Regions from separate parts of the Butyricicoccus porcorum genome, predicted to be linked through region 1. Evidence: predicted binding sites of a transcription regulator. Region 1 holds the regulator's gene; the other holds the start of a gene.
The links. Region 1 encodes LexA, which represses DNA repair genes until DNA is damaged. Its sites were predicted from a motif close to CNAACANNTGTTNG; they were not measured.
Positions count from the first base shown of each region.

Region 2: the regulator LexA is predicted to act here: its motif matches at 1,257-1,270, upstream of iolE (myo-inosose-2 dehydratase).

Region 1 is NZ_CP178353.1:1,202,071-1,209,653, reverse strand. It holds gene ACLM7Z_RS05770 (helix-turn-helix transcriptional regulator) at 50-262, opposite strand; gene recG (ATP-dependent DNA helicase RecG) at 511-2,547, opposite strand; gene lexA (transcriptional repressor LexA) at 2,544-3,143, opposite strand; gene ACLM7Z_RS05755 (Asp23/Gls24 family envelope stress response protein) at 3,415-3,765, shown strand; gene ACLM7Z_RS05750 (DAK2 domain-containing protein) at 3,826-5,484, shown strand; gene pth (aminoacyl-tRNA hydrolase) at 5,496-6,155, shown strand; gene ACLM7Z_RS05740 (ABC transporter substrate-binding protein) at 6,261-7,583, opposite strand, start outside.
Region 2 is NZ_CP178353.1:1,835,924-1,843,506, forward strand. It holds gene ACLM7Z_RS09105 (AraC family transcriptional regulator) at 101-1,033, shown strand; gene iolE (myo-inosose-2 dehydratase) at 1,384-2,283, shown strand; gene ACLM7Z_RS09115 (Gfo/Idh/MocA family oxidoreductase) at 2,342-3,358, shown strand; gene ACLM7Z_RS09120 (aminotransferase class I/II-fold pyridoxal phosphate-dependent enzyme) at 3,463-4,674, opposite strand; gene ACLM7Z_RS09125 (sodium ion-translocating decarboxylase subunit beta) at 4,792-5,952, opposite strand; gene ACLM7Z_RS09130 (biotin/lipoyl-containing protein) at 5,968-6,363, opposite strand; gene ACLM7Z_RS09135 (OadG family transporter subunit) at 6,382-6,717, opposite strand; gene ACLM7Z_RS09140 (pyruvate carboxylase subunit B) at 6,730-7,583, opposite strand, start outside.

The DNA of each region.
Region 1 (7,583 bases):
GACCGCACAAAAAAGCCGCCGGAGCATGTGCTCCGGCGGCTTTTTGCCATTACTTTGCTGTTTTGGGATTGTCCGTACGTCCAAGCAGGTAATCGACGGACACACCGTGAAAATCCGCCAGCCGAACCAAAACCGCTGTCGGGATGTCGATGTCTCCCCGTTCATAATTGCTGTAGACGCGCTGACTGCATGACAGGATCTTCCCCATCTCTGCCTGCGTAATATCTTTATCTTCCCTCAGATCGCGTATCCTGTGATACATACTCACGCTCCCCTTCGTGAGATGATGAAATTATTATAAATAAGTAAAATATCCTCTTTTTGGTTTTAGCGGATATTTCGCTAAAAAATAACAAATTTCACCCAACTGTATATCGACCAATGCCACTTTCCGGACAGATTCCCTGTCCAAATCCCCCTCGGCATGCTGGAACAAAATCCGAAGCCCCGTGTCCCCCGACGCCGGACTTCGGATTATTTTCATTTTTCGTTATTTATATCATTCTGCTCTCAGTTAAAGCTCCCTTCTCCGTACTGCGCAAACAGCTTTTCCACCCGTGCCCGCAGTTCAGGCTCGCGCACCAGCTCCGGGTCATCTGCCAGAAGCGCATCCGCTGCGCGCCGCGCCTGCTCCAACACGCGCGTATCTCCCGCCAGGTCTGCCAGCTTCATCGGCGGCAGACCGTGCTGCCGTGTGCCGAAAAAGTCGCCCGCACCGCGCATCTCCAGATCCTTCTGTGCGATGACAAACCCATCGTTGGTATGCACCAGCGTTTTGAGTCGTTCGCGCGCATCCGCGCCGCGGTCAGCGCCGTAAAAGACACAGTAGGACTGCCGCTTTCCGCGTCCCACGCGCCCGCGCAGCTGATGCAGCTGGGACAGGCCAAAACAGTCACCGTCTTCCACAACCATCAGCGTCGCATTCGGCACATTGACGCCGACTTCGATGACGGTTGTAGAAACAAGAATATCAATATTTCCAGCGGCAAAATCCGCCATAATCTGTTCTTTTTCCGCCGCTCTGGTGCGCCCGTGCACGAGTGCGACGCGGCGGTGCGGCAACACACCTGACAGGCGCTCTGCCGCGCTCTCCGCACTGGTGCGCCCACTCTCGCCGTCGCCGACCAGCGGACAGACAACATAGACCTGTCCGCCCTCGGCGCACTGTTTGTCGATAAACCGATCAATCCGCTGGCGCATGGTTTCACCGACGGCATACGTCTTGATTTTCTGCCGTCCGGGCGGCAGCTCATCGATGACGGACACATCCAGATCGCCATACAGAAGCAGCGCAAGCGTGCGCGGAATGGGCGTCGCAGACATGACAAGCAGGTGAACATTTTCCCCCTTCGCCGTCAGCGTCGCGCGCTGATTGACACCGAACCGGTGCTGTTCGTCCACGATTGCCACCGCAAGGTCGTGAAACTGTACCGTATCCCCCAGCACAGCATGTGTGCCGATCACGACAGAAACTTCCCCTGCTTCAATCGCCTGTACGGTTTCACGTTTTTGCTTCGCACCCATCGAGCCGACCAGCAGACCGCACGACACGCCGAGTTTTTGCAGTAGCGGCGCCAGCGTCTGCATATGCTGCTGTGCAAGCAACTCGGTCGGCGCCATCATGACTGCCTGCCGCCCGTTCTTCGCGGCGAGGTAACACAGCGCCGCCGCGACCATGGTTTTGCCGGAACCGACATCACCCTGAATGAGACGGCTGAGCGGCCGACCGGCGGCGATATCCAGCGTGCACGCCTCAATGGCGCGCATCTGTGCCCCGGTCAGTGAAAATGGCAGCGCACGGTAAAACGCATTCAGGCTCAGATCGCGCAGCTGTGCGCCGCTCTTTCCCGACCGCCGCGCGCGCAGAAATCCCATACCGCACGACAGCAGGAAAAATTCTTCAAATACCATGCGGCGGCGCGCCTGCTGTGCCTGCCGCATATCCTGTGGACGGTGGATGCCGGCGAGCGCGTCACGGATGGGCGCAAAGCCCTGTTGCTCCCGAATGGCTTTCGGCAGAAAATCCGGAAGGTCATCCGGCACGGCGGCAAGCGCCGCGTCGGTCACGCGGTACAGGTCGCGCTGGTACAGTCCCGCCGTCAGCGGATACACCGGGAGCACCCGCCCGGTGCGGTCGTCCGCGCCGACCGGCTCGAACTCCGGCGACAGCATGACAAATCCACGCCCCTCCGCCTGTACCTTTCCGTAAAAGGCATATTCTTTTCCGGTCTCCAGCGCAGCCGCCGCATATTTGTGGTTGAAAAAACGCAGTGTCAGTGCGCCGCTCTCATCATACACCGTGCAGCGCGTCACATCCATGCCGCGGCGGATGTGTGCGGTCTGGGGCGGCGTGCCCACGACGGCATGCACACATTGTTTTTCTCCGTCCAGCAGATGTCGGATGGGAGTGATGTGCGTGCGATCCTCATAGCCGCGTGGATAGCACTGTACCGCATCCTCCAGTGTCACAATGCCGAGCCTGCCGAGCAGCTCCGCTTTTTTCGGCCCGATGCCGCGCACAAAGCGCACATTGTCCTGTAGCTTCATACCGGATAACTGCGCACGACCTTGGCGACAACACCCAGAATGCGGGCATAGTCACCCGGAATGGGGTGATAGGCCGGATTTTCCGGCATGAGCCAGATGTGCCCGTCCTCCTTCTCCAGCCGCTTGCAGGTCGCTTCGTCTTCAATCAATGCGACCACAATCTGTCCACGCTGCGCATAATTCTGGCTGCGCACGACAATATAATCTCCGTCGAGAATGCCCGCGCCGATCATGGAGTCGCCCTGAATGCGCAGGGCAAAAAAGTCGCCGTGCCTGCCGTCCAGATCGACATGCAGCACGCCCTCTGCCTCCTCAACCGCGAGGATCGGCATGCCCGCGGTGACGCGTCCGAGAATCGGCACAGCATCTCCACCGGGCGCGCCGCTGCCCGCCAGCGTAATCGCACGCGTCTTATGGTCATCCTTTTCCAGATATCCCAGCTCGCGCAGGTGCTTGAGGTGTGCATGCACCGACGACGGTGAGCGCAGCCCAACCGCCGCCGCAATTTCCCGCACGGACGGGGGATAGCCCTGTTCGGCGGTATAGTCGCGGATAAATGTCAAAATCTGTCTTTGTTTTTCGGAAATTGGCCGCATGATGCCCCATCCTTTCCCATCCGTCATTCCTGAATACTTTTATTTTACCGAATTCCATGCAAAAAAGCAAACAAATGTTTGTTTTTTACGTCAGACAGAAATGCCATTACCGAACACTTCTATTTTATGTGCCGGATAACAGCAACTTCGTCTGGAGCAATCGTAAAATCCTCTTGTCGCAACTGCAAAAATATTATAAAATAAGATTGAATTATTCTGTAAACCATCCCAATCAGGAAATTGGATTCCATTGTATAGAGGAGGAATTGTGATGACGATCAAAGCCGATCTCGGATTTATCAATATCGCGCCGGAAGTGCTGGCGGATATCGCGGGCTATGCGGCGATGAGCTGCTTCGGCGTCAAAGGCATGACCATCCGTTCTGTGTCCGACGGCATTGCACACCTGCTGCGCCGCGAAAACATGTCGCGCGGCGTGCGCATTACCGAAGCGGAGGATGGCGGTGTCAACATCGACCTGCATCTCGCCGTGGAGCACGGTGTCAACATTGCAACGGTCTGCCGCTCCATTATCAGCGAGGTTCGCTATAATGTCGAGAAAATGACCGGTATTGATGTCAAAAACGTCGACGTATATGTCGATGCCATTCGGGCGGACTGAGTGAGCTGTCCATGAACGTGCGTGCATCTGCGCGCCAGCATGTAAAGGAGGGCAATTTCATTGTCGAAACTGATTGACGGACAGCTATTCTGCGCTATGGTCATCGAGGGCGCACTGTCCATTGAAGAAAAAAAAGAAGAAGCAAATGAGCTGAATGTATTCCCGGTTCCGGACGGTGATACCGGAACCAATATGTCGCTGACGATGGCGTCGGCGAAAAATGAGGTATCCAAGCTGGCCGAGCCCGACCTGCCGGCAGCGAGTGCGGCGACGGCATCCGCACTGCTGCGCGGCGCACGCGGCAATTCCGGCGTCATTCTGTCGCTGCTGTTCCGCGGCATGTCCAAGCAGCTGAAAAAGTGCAAGACTGCCAAGGGACAGGATCTTGCACTCGCTCTGCATGAGGGCGTACAGGCGGCGTACAAGGCAGTCATGAAGCCGGCGGAAGGCACCATTCTGACCGTTTCCCGCGTTGCGGCACAGCATGTACTCGAGCTGTGTCAGTCCAACCCGGACATCGACTGCGGCGAGGTTCTGCGCGCCGCCATCGACAAGGGCCATGAGGCACTGGCAGAGACCACGCACCAGAACCCGGTTCTGGAAAAGGCGGGCGTCGTCGATGCAGGCGGCTTCGGCTTCCTGACCATCCTCGAGGGCATGTACGACGCGTATAACGGCATCCACAAGGAGCGCAAAATCGCTGCTGAGCCGGAGCATGCAAAGACCGGTGCGACGTTCTCGGACATCAAGGACGAGGATATCACGTTTACCTACTGCACCGAATTTATCGCAGAGCGCCGCGATAAGTCGCGCAATGTACAGCGCCTGCGCGCGTTCCTCGACAGCATCGGCGACAGCCTTGTTGTTGTTGATGACGACGATATCATCAAGGTTCACGTACACACCGACCGCCCGAACGAGGCGCTCGAAGCAGGTCTGAAGTTCGGCCAGCTGCTCACCGTCAAGATTGAGAACATGCGCCAGCAGCACTCCGCGAAGATCGTCGAGGAAGCTGCCGGTCTGGAAAGCAAGGAGCGCAAAATTGCCGAGCCGGAGAAGAAATACGGCTTTGTCTCGGTTGCCGCAGGCGACGGACTGGTCAGCGTATTCAAGGATCTCGGTGTAGATGAGATGGTACAGGGCGGTCAGACCATGAACCCGTCGACCGACGACATCCTGCACGCCATCGACGCTGTCCCGGCGGAGATTGTCTTTGTCCTGCCGAACAACAAAAACATCATCATGGCGGCAGAGCAGGCCGTTCCGCTGTGTGAGAGCAAGACGGTCGTCATCATTCCGACCAAGAATATCCCGCAGGGCATTTCCGCAATGCTCTCGTTCGACGAATGTGCCGAGCTGGATGAAAACCGTGAGGCCATGCTGGACGCAGCAGCAAATGTCCGTTCCGGACAGGTCACCTATGCCGCACGCAATTCCGATTTCGACGGCAAGAAGATCCGCGAGGGCGAATATCTTTCGCTGTTTGAATCCAAGCTGTGCGCCAACAGCCGCAAGCTGGATGACGCGGTCAAAAAGCTCATCCGCGAAATGACACGCAAGGACTGCTCGTTTATCAACATCATCTATGGCGCCGATATGACCGAAGAAGATGCGGCACGCGTCGAGAAGATGGCACACAAGGAGGCGCCGGACGCGGAAATCACCATCATCAACGGCGGCCAGCCGGTTTATTACTTTATTCTCTCCGCAGAAGGCTGATTCACAAACCCATGTCTATTTTTGATATTTTCGCAAAACTTGAACAGGAAAAGAAATCCAAGTCCCCTGCACAGCCGGTGGAATGGCTGGTTATCGGACTGGGCAATCCCGGAAAGAAATATGAAAACACCCGCCACAACACCGGTTTCCGCGTAATAGACGCGCTGTGTGCCAAGCACGCTGTGCGCTGTGACCGCGCGAAATTCCAGGCGCTGACGGGTGAGGCAGTGCTCGGTGGGAAGCGTGTCCTGCTGGTCAAGCCGCAGACCTTTATGAATCTGTCCGGCGAGGCGGTTCGCGCTGCCGCGGATTTTTACAAAATCCCTCCGGAGCATATTCTGGTCATTTTCGACGATATTTCCCTTCCGGTCGGCACGCTTCGCATTCGTCCGAAGGGCTCTGCCGGCGGACAGAACGGCGTTAAGAACATCATCGAACAGCTTGGTTCCGACCAGTTCCCGCGCATCAAGGTCGGCATCGGTGCAAAGCCGCATCCCGACTATGACCTTGCGGACTGGGTGCTGTCCAACATCAAAGAGGACGAGCTGCCCGACATGAATGACGCGGTGAACCGCGCCGTGCTCGCAGTGTCCGAACTGATTGAAAACGGCGTCCCCTCTGCCACGCAGAAATACAACGGCAAAGCGGCGCAGCCGAAAAACTGCAAATGATTTCCCGGCACAGGCTGTCCCCAGCGGACAGCCTCAGCCTATAGCAAAACCCGGCGGGAGCAGTCCCGCCGGGTTTATTCTGTCAGTCTGTCGTTTGATATGCAATCATGATGCTGACCACGTTTCAATACCATGGAAAATCTGATCCGGCCACGGCGCAAACTGCTTCGGCAGTTCGCTCGCCGACGAAATCAACGTGCGCTCAAAGGCAATTGGAATAAGGGGAGTCTGCTCTGCGAAGCATTCCGCGTATTCTTTGCGCGCGTCTTCTTCTTCGCCCTCTTCATACGACGCGAGACCGTTGATAGCGTCCTCCATATCGCTGTCATAATAGCCGCTGAAATTGCGCTCGCCGTTGCTGGAAATCAGTGACGACAGGTCAAAATCGGCGGTCATCGTGTATTCGCCGTAATACAGCTGAAACGACTCATTGCGCAGCTTGCTCTGGCATTCTTCAAAGGTCAGCGGTTTGACTTCCGTCAGAATACCTGCTTCGGTCAGCGTTTCCGCGTATTGCTGGAGCACGGCGCCCTTTGTGCTGTATTTTTCATTATAAATAATTTCTACTTTAAACTGTCTGCTGCGGCTGATATCCAGAAAACCGTCGTCATTGCGGTCATAAATATCCGCATCCTCGAGCAGTTCAAGTGCTTTTTCCTTGTTGTACTCCGGTGCATCCACATCGTCCGGCACCGGGACAATCGGCAGGCTCGCCGCATCCGCACGTCCGGCAAAGCAGGTCTGTACAATGCTTTCGCGGTCGAGCAGCAGAGACAGTGCTGTGCGCACATCCTCATTGTCATACGGCTCCATGTCACAGTTGACACCGAGATAGTGCAGGCGTGTGGTCGGCACGCTGGCGGTATATTTTCCGCCCTGTGCCGGGGACTGCTCTGCATCCGTCTGCATCAGCATGGACAGCTCGCCGCTGCTCAGCAGGTTTGCCGCGCCGGTGGCATCGGACACCGACACCAGTGTAATCGACTCACAGAAACCGACCTTGCCGCCTGTCCGCTGTTCAAACGGAATCAGGCACTTTTTTCCGTCGCTCGTCACAAGTTGATACGGGCCGGAGCCGTCCGGACACTCGTCCTCGTCCGTACCCTTGCGGAGGATCGGAACGTCGAGCAGGGCTGCAAGATTGGAATTTTCCCGGTACAGGCGAATATGTACCTCATCTCCGCTGTATTTCACCGATGAGATGCAGGAAAGCTGATCCTGATAGATGGAATCCTCACGCAAACGCGCATTGTTGAGCGAAAAGACCACATCTGCCGGTGTAACCTCCTGACCGGAGTGGAATTTTGCGCCGGAACGGAGTTTCAGCGTATAGGCTCGGCTGCCGGTCTGCTCCAGCGAATCACACAGCACCTTTTGCGGCTGGAAATTGTCATCGAGCGCAAACAGGCTCTCAAAACACAGCTGGGC
Region 2 (7,583 bases), 630 kb from region 1:
GACAAGGCGGGGAAAAAACAATAATCTGCTACTCTGACTTTCAAGATTCTGCTATAATAAAGTGCATAGAGAAAGAAACAAGAGGAGAGGAGAAAAAACGATGGCGCAGCAGAATCCACTCAATGTGCAGTGCTTTGTGAAGAAGGATTTTCAGTCGGTATTTGTCGGGGAAAACGACCCCAAATTGCTTTACGTCAGCAGGATTTCGCCGGATGCAAGCACACATCCGCGCGTGATGCATGCACACAGGGATTTTGTAGAGCTGCTCCTGATTTGCAGCGGCAGCAGTGAATATCTGATTCATGACAAGAAACAGCTCATCAAGCCGGGTGATCTGCTGATTTACAATGCCAATGTTGTGCACGATGAAATTTCCGGACCGGGCATCGAAGTCGGCAGTTACTGTGTTGCGGTCGGCGGGCTACATATGCCCGGCCTGCGTGAAAATGCGCTGATTCCCGACGATGCGGGTTATATTTTCCCGACCGGAGAACACTTTGAAGCCATGCGCACAATCTGTGAAATGATGTTTCACAGTCTGTCCTCCGGAGAGCCGCGTGCAGAAGCGTTCTGCCATAGCCTGATGCATGCGCTGCTGGTCAAGGCGCTGACTGTTGTCGGCGGAAGAGAGGCTGCTGCGGATGAACCGGAGGTTGAGGAACCGCATGTACTTGGCCTGCGCATTAAATCGTACATCGACGAGCACTATATGGAACCAATTACGTTGCAGAGCATGGGGGAGGCGCTGCATATCAGTCCGTATTATCTCTCACATGTGTTCAAGCAGATGAGCGGATATTCCCCGGTGCAGTATTTGCTGCGCCGCCGCATCGGCGAGGCGCAGACACTGCTTATCACGACCGATTTGCCGATTACAACAATTGCCGGTATGGTAGGTTACGATACCCAGAGCTATTTTAATCTCCAGTTTACGAAAAATGTCGGTATGCCGCCGAAAAAATACCGGCAAAATTATATTGTCAGCGTCGAGGAGGAAACCAAGCGGGCAAAAAAGAAGAAGAAAAAAGAATAAAAAAACAAGAAGGTGCTGCCGAAAACAGGAAATATTCCGGGTTTCGGCAGCTTTTTTGTGCCCATCACGTGGAAAAACGGTGCGGATCATGGGCTGATATTTTGTGAAATCGCAGGATTTTATAAAATTCGTTCCGGCGGACGCTGTCTGCATATACGGGGATTTTAAGATGAAGGGAATAAAAAATACACAGGAATATCAATTTTGATAAAAAAACGGACGGGAAACAGATTTTTTTGGTAAAAACAGATAAGCCAAGAAGTTGAAAGACGAAATTGCCGCCGGATGATATACTAAAGTCACAATAAAGAAACGAAACATACCGAAGAGGAAAGGAAGGTATTTTGAATATGTTGGACCCGAAGAAAGTAAAAATTGGAATTGCTCCGATTGCATGGACAGAGGATGACATGCCGGAGATGGGCGCGGAGAACAGCTTTCTCCAGACCATCAGTGAAATCGCACTGAGCGGTTATGTCGGCACAGAAATCGGCTGCCAGTATCCGAGAAATCCGGCAGTCCTGAATGAGGAATTCGGCCGCCGCGGCATCTCTGCCATCACGGCATGGATCAGCACGTATCTCAACGAGCAGCCGATGTGGTGGAATGAACGCGCATTTGTCGACCACATGAATTTCCTGAAGGCCATCGGTGCTGAGGTCATCAATGTCTCTGACCAGAGCTTCTCGATTCAGCATCAGTGGAACACCCCGCTGGCGAACAAGAAGGTTCTGAACGATGATGAGTGGGAGGTTCTCACCAAGGGCCTCGATCATCTGGGCAAGATCGCTTATGACAGCGGCATGAAGATCGTTTATCATCACCACATGACGACCACCGTACAGAAGACGGGGGAGATCGACCGCCTGATGGAGATGACTGATCCGAAGTATGTCAGCCTGATTTATGATACCGGTCATCTGACCTTCTCCGGCGAAGATCCGATTGAAATCCTCAAGAAGCATCACGACCGCATCGGCCATGTACATCTGAAGAATGTCCGCAAGCCGGCAATGGAAAAGTGTTATGCAGAAAACAAGAGCTTCCTGCGCTCGATTCCGGAAGGCGTATTCACGGTACCGGGCGACCCGGAGGGCTGCGTAGACTTCCCGACCGTCTTCAAGCTGCTGGATGAGTACAATTATGAAGGCTGGCTGGTTGTCGAAGCGGAGCAGGATCCGGCAAAGGCAAATCCGCTTGACTATGCACGCATGGCGCGCGCCTATGTCAACAAGTATACTGGCCTGTAATCGGACACAATAACGAGTTTATTTCTATCATATAACCATACGTAAGGAGAGAGTTCGTATGAAAAAGCTGAAAATCGGTATCATTGGTGTCGGCCGTCTGGGCTATGAGCATGCCTGCAATATCGCAAACCGCGTACCGGGTTCTGAACTGGTTGCAATCTGTGATGGTAATTTTGCACGTGCAAAGGAAGTTGCAGAGGAACTGGGTGTGACCGCTGTTTACAGCGATCCGAAGGAAATGTGTGCAAATCCGGAGGTTGAGGCGGTTGCCATCGTCACCAACACTGCATCCCATGTTGAAATGATTCAGATTGCCATGGATGCAGGCAAGCATGTCTTCTGCGAAAAGCCGCTGGCAGACACGGTTGAGAAGTGCAAAGAAGCGGAGAAGATCATCGAGTCCCATCCGGAACTGATCTTCATGCTGGGCTTCATGCGCCGCTACGATCATTCCTATCAGGTTGCCAAGCAGAAGATGGAAAATGGTGACATCGGCGATGTTATCCTCGTTCGCTGCTATTCTCAGGATCCGATTTCCATCATTCAGGGCACGCTCGAGTATGCACCGCGCTCCGGTGGACAGTTCATCGACATGTCCATTCATGATATCGACCTGATCCGCTGGCTGACCGGCTCCGAGCCGAAGAAGCTGTGGGCAATCGGCGGCTGCTTCGAGTTCAAGCAGTACAAGGATTGGGACGACGGCGACAATGTTTCCTGCCTGATGCAGTGCGAGAACGATGCAATGGCATTCTTCTTCGCAGGCCGTGCAGCAGCACATGGCTCCCATGTTGAGACCGAAATCGTCGGCACCCGTGGCACGCTGCGCATCGCAGGCGTACCGGCAAGCTCCATGGTTGAAGTTATGAGCGAGCATGGCGTATGCCGTGAGTGCTATCAGGACTTCGTTACCCGTTGGCATGATGCTTACATCACCGAGATGGAAGAGTTCTGTGACTGTGTTGCAAAGGGTCGTCAGGGCAGCCCGAATGTATATGACGGCACTGCATCCACCAACATCGCGTTCCGCTGCAAGGAATCGTTCCTCAAGAATGAGCTGCTGATGCTGGAGTAAATCCAGTTCGATTCCCCCATTTTATTGCTAATATCTCCTATCTGAATATAAGTCTCTGAAAAGCCCCGCCGCTTCGTTTGGAAGCTGGCGAGGCTTTTCCATGTTCAGGTATTGAAAACGTATTTGTCCAGACGGCGGAATGCTTCCTGCACACGGCTGAAGGGCAGGGCAAGGTTCATGCGGATGGCACAGGGGGCTTGGAACATGCAGCCATCCTGCCAGGCAACGCCGACATTCCAGCCGGCTTTTTGCAGTTCCTGCACGGTCTTGCCGTGCGCTTCACACCATTCCGTACAGTCGAGGAACAGCATATAGGTACCCTCTGGCTTGCTGACCCGGATGCCATCAAAATGCTGTACAATGAAGTCATACGCATAGTCTATATTTTGCGTCAGAACCTGACACAGCTCGTCCACCCATTCATATCCCTCAGGCTGATATGCACCAATGAGTGCGTGCATGGAAAGCACATTCATGCTGTTGTAATGCGGCTTGCCGCTCTTTGCACGCACGCGGTCGCGCAGATAGCGGTTGTAGATAATGTGGTAGCTTCCGACCAGACCGGCGAGATTGAATGTCTTGCTCGGAGCATAGACGGCAACTGTACGGTTCTTTGCGTCCTCACTGACCGACTGGGTGGGGATGTGTTTGTGTCCGGACAGCAGAAGATCTGACCAGATTTCGTCCGAAATAACAACGCAGTCGTTGGCACGATAGACCTCCATGGCCTTGTCCAGCTCCCAGCGCTCCCAGACGCGCCCGGTGGGGTTATGTGGGCTGCAAAAGACAGCAACATGGATGTGATGCTGTTTGATTTTTGCATCCATGTCATCGAAATCCATGCGCCAGACACCGTCTGTATCCAATTGGAGCGGGCTGTGGACAATGTGGAAGCCGTTGTCTTCGATGCTGTTGGTAAAGCCAATGTAGGTCGGGCTGTGCAGCAGCACGGCGTCGCCCGGGGCGGCGAATGCGGTTAGCGCGGAAATAACACAGCCAAGCACACCGTTTTCATAGCCGATACAGCTGGCTGTCAGGCCGGTCACACCGTTGCGGCATTCCTGCCATTGAATGATCGATTGGTAATATTCTTTGGTTGGATTGAAATAGCCGAACGCCGGATGCTGGGCGCGTGCAAGAATCGCCTGCGGAATGGTAGGAACAGTGGGGAAATTCATATCTGCAACCCACATCGGAATGGCATCAAAGCCCTCCTTGGGCGCTTCCGGCGCAAAGCCGGGCATAGTTCCAAGGCTGTCAACTGCGATGGCGTCCTTGCCATGGCGATCCAGAATCGAAGTGAAATCATATTTCATGGCAGATGCTCCTTTCTCTGTTATGTGATTGCACCTATTGTAACACACATATCGTTTGCGGGCAAAAAAATCCCCTTCCGGATTTTCCGGAAGGGGATACAAGCCGTATGAAAAGACTCAGCCCATCAGCATCGGGACGAGCTTCAAGAAGAAGCCTGCCGCAGCAGCGGAGCCGATAACACCGGCAACGTTCGGGCCCATGGCGTGCATGAGCAGGAAGTTGGACGGGTTTTCCTTCTGGCCTTCAATCTGTGCAACACGTGCAGCCATCGGTACGGCAGATACGCCTGCGGAACCAATCAGCGGGTTGATCTTGCCCTTGCTAATCCAGCACATGATATCGCCGAAAATGACGCCGCCGAAGGTAGACAGTGCAAATGCAACCAGACCCATCAGGATGATCTCGAGCGTCTGCCAAGTCAGGAACGTATCAGCAGCAGCAGTAGCGCCGACAGACAGACCCAGGAAAATGGTGACGATATTCATCAGGGCATTCTGTACGGTTTCGTCCAGACGAGCGGTTACGCCGCAGACGTGGAACAGGTTGCCGAGCATCAGCATGCCGATCAGCGGAGCGGTATCCGGCAGCAGCAGGATGACGACAGTTGCAACCGCGATCGGGAAGACGATCTTCTCGGTGTTGGATACCTCGCGCAGCTGGGTCATCCTGATCTGACGATCCTTCTTGCGGGTAAACAGACGCATAATCGGCGGCTGAATCATTGGGATCAGCGCCATGTATGAGTACGCGGCGATTGCGATTGCGGACAGATACTCCGGTGCCAGCTTGGAGGTAACCATGATGGCAGTCGGGCCGTCTGCGCCGCCGATGATGCCGATGGCAGCGGCGACGTTGACCGGGAACTTAAAGATCAGCAGCGAGCCGAGGAATGCGGTGAAGATACCGAACTGTGCGGCAGCGCCAAGGATCAGCGAGGACGGGCGCGCAATCAGCGGACCGAAGTCGGTCATCGCGCCGACACCCATAAAGATCAAAGGCGGGTAAATATCCAGCTTTACGCCGGTATACAGCCAGTGCAGCAATCCGTCATTATCCACATTGGAAATCATGTTGGAGAACGGCAGATTCGCCAGCAGCATGCCGAAAGCGATGGTGACGAGCAGCAGCGGCTCGAATTTCTTTGCGATGCCCAGATACAGTAGGACAAACGCGATGAGAATCATAAGCAGGTTTTTCCAACCGCCATCCATGAAAAAGCCTGCATAGCCGGATTCTCCGAGAATTTTGCCGAGAACGGCAGTGAAAGAAAAATCCATTACACGCGACCTCCGTTAAGAGATGGTGCACAGAACACTGCCGGTATCAACCGACGCGCCCTTGGATACACATACGGAAGTGACCGTACCGTCCTTGCTGGCGAAGATTTCGTTCTCCATCTTCATTGCTTCCAGGATGAACAGGATGTCGCCGTTCTTGACGGTCTGGCCCTGCTGGCAGCGGACATCGAGGATGGTGCCCGGCATCGGAGCAGTGATTGGATCGCCTGCGCCTGCCGGAGCGGCCGGAGCAGCAGCCGGAGCCGGAGCGGCAGCCGGTGCAGCGGCCGGAGCCGGAGCAGCAGCAACCGGAGCCGGAGCAGGTGCTTCGCCGATGTAAGCAGCAACAGCCTTGCCCTTTTCTACTTCGACCTCATACTGTTTGTCATTCAGCGTTACAATATATTTCATGTTGTTTGTACCTCCCAATTAAAGCGCCTGAATGCGTCTGAACTGAAGCTCGCCCAGCGGAATATCGGTCTCATCGCTGATGATGGCCATAATGCAGGCAGCAGTTTCCTCATCGACATCGATGAGCTGAAGCTTGCCGTCCCACGGCTTGGAGGGCTTTTCCTCTTCCTTCGCCGGAGCGGGAGCCGGAGCTGCGGTCTCAGCAGCCGGAGCGGCAGCCTTGCCCTTTCCCTCGATTGTCATAACGACAGCAGAAATGACCTTGATGACGAGAATCAGGAACAGGAGAAGGAGGAATACGGTTACAAAGCCACAGAGAGAAATCAGCAGGGCTTCGCCTACGCCAATGTTCATAGTTGCCCCTCCTTAGTCGTCAACCTTCTGGATGGAATACGTTACCTTCATGCCCTTATGCTCTTCGCGGTACTGGAAGAACTTCTCTGCCTGCTGCGGGAAAGCAACATAGGACAGAACGTCCTCTTCGCAGGTAGCCAGATCGCCCAGCTTCTCGACAGCTGCCGGGATTTCCGGCTCGAGGGTCTCAGCGTAACGGCCTTCCATCGGCTTCTCATCGCCCATAACCTTCTTGACCAGTTCCGGATTGACAGGTGCCGGGGAGGTGCCGTACTCGCCGCGGATATAAGCGCGGATTTCCTTGGTGATGTTCTTGTAGCGCTCGCCCATCAGGACGTTGTTAACAGCCTGCGAACCAACCATCTGGCTCAGCGGGGTAACCAGCGGCGGGTAACCCATATCCTTGCGGACATTCGGAACCTCTGCCAGAACCTCGTTCAGGCGATCAAGTGCCTTCATATCGGTCAGGTTTGCGATCAGGTTGGACAGCATGCCTCCCGGAATCTTGTAGTGCAGGGCGTTGGTGTTGACGTTCATGACGAACGGATTGATCTTGCCCTCGGTGACATAAGCCTTCTTGATCGGCTCAAAGAACTCGTTGACCTTGCGCATTTCCGCTCTGTCCAGACCGGTTTCATAGCCCATCTGAGTCAGAACGTGATCCATTGCCTCGGTGCACGGCTGGGACGTACCGCCGGCGAACGGGGAGATCGCGCAGTCAATGACCTCAGCGCCTGCCTCGACAGCCTTCAGGTAGGTCATGGAGCCCAGACCGGTGGTGGCATGGGTGTGAACGACAATCGGAATCTTGACCTCGGACTTGAGCGCAGTGACGAGGTCAAATGCCTCCTGCGGGCTCATGACGC